One region of the Mesorhizobium marinum genome, then DNA from elsewhere that is predicted to be linked to it. Evidence: predicted binding sites of a transcription regulator. Region 1 holds the regulator's gene; the other holds the start of a gene.
What was found. The regulator PhoB, encoded in region 1, activates phosphate uptake and scavenging genes when phosphate is short. The targets are predictions, from matches to a motif close to TGTCATNNANCTGTCAT.
Positions count from the first base shown of each region.

Region 1 (2,189 bases):
CACGATCTTCACGAGCCCGCACGACAAGCGAACGCAGGACTACATCACCGGCCGCTTCGGCTGAGCCGCCTGACCAGGTAACCGAAAGGCTCTCAACGATGGGCGAACATACCGTCACTTCCTTCGACGACGACCTGAACCACATCCAGCAGCTCATTCGCGACATGAGCGAACTGGCGGGCTCGATGGTCGGCGCGGCGATCCGCGCGCTCGTGACCTCGGACAATGCGCTTGCGCAGCGGGTCGTCTCCGATGACGCCATTATGGACGCACGCCAGCGCGAACTCGACGATCGTTCGATCGCGCTGATCGCCAAGCGCCAGCCGATGGCGCAGGACCTGCGCGCCGTCGTCGGCGCCATCCGCATGGCGGGCGACCTCGAACGCATCGGCGATCTTGCCAAGAACATCGCCAAGCGGGTCAGCGCCGTCGGCCACGGCGTCACACCGCGCAATCTTTCGCATGGCATCGAAGGCATGGCAGACCTGGTGCTGCGCCAGGTCCAGAGCGTCATCGAGCTCTATGTGGCTCGCGACGCCGACGGGCTGAGGACGCTGCGCACGGACGACGAGAAGATCGACGCCCGCTACACGGCGGTGTTCCGCGAACTCCTGACCTACATGATGGAAGACCCGCGCAACATCACGGCCTGCACGCATCTCCTGTTCTGCGCCAAGAATCTGGAGCGCATCGGCGACCATGTGACGAACATCGCCGAGAACGCCTACTATGTGGTGACCGGCGAGCAGTTGCCGGTGAGCCGCCCGAAGCTGGACGAGACCCAGCTCTCGGTGCTGGCCGAATAGCGCGACGACAGGAGGCATCCCAAGGTGATCGCTCCGAAAGTCATGGTGGTCGAGGACGAAGAGCCACTCGGCGTTCTGCTTCGCTACAATCTCGAGGCCGAAGGCTATCAGGTCGAGATCGTGACGCGCGGCGACGAGGCGGAGATCCGGCTGCAGGAGCACGCGCCCGACCTGCTGGTTCTCGACTGGATGATCCCCGGCATTTCCGGCATCGAGCTTTGCCGCCGCCTCAGGATGCGCCCGGAGACGCAGCGCCTGCCGATCATCATGCTGACGGCGCGTGGCGAGGAATCCGACCGGGTGCGCGGCCTCTCGACGGGCGCCGACGACTATCTGGTCAAGCCGTTCTCGACGCCGGAGTTCATGGCCCGGGTTCGGGCGCTGCTGCGTCGCGCGAAGCCGGAGGTGCTGTCCTCCGTGCTCAAGGTCGGCGACATCATGCTCGACCGCGAGGCGCACAGGGTCTACCGCAAGAAGAACGAGATCAAGCTCGGCCCGACCGAATTCCGGCTGCTTGAATTCATGATGCGCCATCCGGGCCGCGTCTTCTCGCGCAGCCAGCTTCTCGACAACGTCTGGGGCGAGACCATCTACATCGACGAACGCACCGTCGACGTTCATGTCGGCCGGCTGCGCAAGGCGGTGAACAACGGCCGGATGCCGGACGTGATCCGCACCATCCGCGGCGCCGGCTACGCCATCCGCGACGACTGATCCGCTCCTCCCGCGACGGTCTGCAGCGCAGCGCCCTTGCCGCGCCAGCATGTCCGGTGCATATTATTCCGAGCGCCGAAAAAAATAGCAGGCGGCGCTTGAGGGAGGAGTCCATGCGTTCATTCGCCCGCATGCTTGCGGCGCTTGCCGTGGCTATGCTGGCCTGGTGCGCGGTGCTGCCTGCCCAGGCGGCGGCGCGCCCGACGTCGCAGGAGATGCTGCGCGACTGGTACTATCTGATGAACGAGTTGGTCCGGCATACCGCGACCTATTCGCCGCCCGTGGCGAGCCGTTCGTTCGGCTATCTCGGCGTCACCGCCTTCGAGGCCGCCGTTGGCGGGTCGGACAGCCTGGTGTCGCTTGTCGGCCAGTTGCAGGGGCACACGTCGGTGCCTCAGCGCGAACCGGGAGCGATCTATGACGAGGCGGTCGTTACCAGCGCGGCCATGTCGGACGCGATCGTCTATTATTTCGGCAATACCGGTCCTACCGGCCAGCGCGCGATCAGGGCCGCGCAGAAGAAATGGCGGTCGATGGTCATCGACGGCGTGCCCGAGGATGTCGTGGCGCGCAGCGAAACCTTCGGCAAGGCGGTGGCCGCCAGCATCCATGAATGGTCGATGGATGACGGTGGCGCGACCGTCACCAACATGGGTTTTCCTGAACAGC
Region 1 covers NZ_JBFOCI010000002.1:359,902-362,090, reverse strand. Annotated here, with positions in the region: gene pstB (phosphate ABC transporter ATP-binding protein PstB) at 1-64, shown strand, start outside; gene phoU (phosphate signaling complex protein PhoU) at 99-806, shown strand; gene phoB (phosphate regulon transcriptional regulator PhoB) at 834-1,520, shown strand; gene ABUE31_RS07260 (vanadium-dependent haloperoxidase) at 1,634-2,189, shown strand, end outside.

Region 2 (2,189 bases), on a different contig from region 1:
CGCCACGGCGCCATAGAGTGCTTTTCTGAACATGTTCGTCTCTCCTGTTGTGACCCGGCTGTCTGCCGGACGCCTGGTGGTATGAATGGTATGCATGGCGCGGGACGCGCTCAGGTGCTGGCGAAAGCCGGCGTGAGCGAAGGCGCCGACTTGCGCGGCCGCGACGCCGCGATGCTGGTCGAGGTGATCGCCTCGGAGATCTCGTCACCGTCCGGGTCGGCGCCATAGACCATGTGAACCGCCTCTCGGGTCAGGTCCTCGGGAGCGCCATCGAACACCACCTTGCCGGCAGCCATGCCGATGATGCGGCTGCAATAGGCGCGGGCGGTATCGAGCGTGTGCAGGTTGGTGACGACGGTAATGCCGTCGCGCAGGTTGATGTCCTGCAGTGAATCCATAACGACCTTGGCGTTCATCGGGTCGAGCGACGCGATCGGCTCGTCGGCGAGGATCATCTTCGGCTGCTGCATCAGCGCGCGCGCGATCGCCACGCGTTGCTGCTGGCCGCCCGACAGTGTTCCGGCGGGTTGCAGCGACGCCTGCGCGATGCCGAGCCGCTCCAGCGAGGCGATGGCCTGGGCGCGCTCCTCGCGCGAAAACATGCCGAGCAGGTTGAGCGACGTCGAGCGATGGTTCAACCGGCCGAGCAGCACGTTGGTCAGCACGTCGAGGCGCGGCACGAGGTTGAACTGCTGGAAGATCATGGCGCAGTCGCGCTGCCAGCGGCGCAGGGCCGGTCCGGACAGCGCGGACACCTCGGTCTCCTCGAAGATGATGGATCCCTCGGTCGGGTCGATCAGTCGGTTGATCATGCGAAGAAGAGTCGACTTGCCGGCCCCGGAGCGACCGATCACGCCGACCATCTGTCCGTTGGGGATTTCGAGCGCAACGTTGTCGACTGCCGTGTTTGCGCCGAAGCGGCGCGTCACGTCGCGGATCTTCAACATATCGTCTTCCCTGTCCGGTTTCTTGCCGATTTCGGGAATGCGTTAGCCGACCGACATGAAGGTGCCGTGTCGGGAGCATGTCAGTTTTGTTACGCTCCACAGACGGCGGGCAGCGGCTTGCGTGTCGCATCGCATGCGCATGCGTTCGGCGTGGCGGCCTCGTGGCGCCCTTGGGCAGTTGCCTCGCGGCTAAAATCTGCGTGAGCGGACGTCAAAAACGCTCGGCAGGCACTGAAAACCGGCGCCGATTTCACTACATAGGCGCGGCATTTCATTTTGAGGAATCACTGATGCAATTTTCTCGGACGACCCGCTTCGCGACACTACTCGCGGGCCTGTTCCTTGCTTTCTCCATGGTTGCGGTCGACCATGCCGACGCGCGGCGCAGCGGCAGCTTCGGCAGCCGTGGCGCCAAGACCTTCCAGCAGGCCCCGACGACGAGGACCGCGCCGCAGCCGACCGCTCCGGTCGAGCGCTCGATGACCCCGAACACCGGACCGACGGCTGCGCGTCCCGGCGCCGCCCAGGCCCAGTCGCAGCGCCCGGGCTTCATGAACGGCTTCGGCGGTTCGATGCTGCGCGGCCTGATGCTCGGCGGCCTGATCGGCCTGCTGCTCGGGCAGGGTTTCGGCGGGCTCGCGGGCATGTTCGGGCTGTTGATGCAGGCGCTGCTGATCGGCGGCGCGATATGGCTGGTCCTGCGCCTGTTGCGCGCGCAGCCCGCCCGCTCGCCGGAGCCCGCCTTGGCGGGCGCAGGGGCCGGCGGCGGCGTTGCCCGTCGTGACGTGGGGAGCAGCGATATCGGGCGTTCGTTCAAGATACCGAGTATCGGAGGCAGCGCTTCTGCACCCGCACCGGCCACGCAGCCGACGCTCCACGACATCGAGCTCGGCCAGCAGGACCTCGACACGTTCGAGCGCATGCTGACCGAGGTCCAGGAGGCATTCGGCCGCGAGGACCACAAGGAGCTGCGCCGCCTGGCGACTCCGGAGATGGTATCGTACCTGTCCGAGGAACTGGCCGAGAACGCGCAAAAGGACGTCCGCAACGATGTCAGCGACGTGCGTCTCCTGCAGGCCGACATCGCCGAGGCCTGGAACGAAGGCGACCGCGACTACGCGACAGCCGCGCTCAACTATGCGGCGATCGACGTGCTGCGCGACCGCAAGAGCGGGGACGTCGTCGAGGGAGAGGCGGGAACGGCGACGGAGACGACGGAACTCTGGACCTTCGTGCGCCAGA
Region 2 covers NZ_JBFOCI010000004.1:29,438-31,626, reverse strand. Annotated here, with positions in the region: gene phnD (phosphonate ABC transporter substrate-binding protein) at 1-33, opposite strand, end outside; gene phnC (phosphonate ABC transporter ATP-binding protein) at 111-947, opposite strand; gene ABUE31_RS13810 (Tim44 domain-containing protein) at 1,238-2,189, shown strand, end outside.
Region 2: phnC (phosphonate ABC transporter ATP-binding protein) is a predicted target of PhoB. The motif match lies at 1,025-1,041, and genes of this name have one in related genera.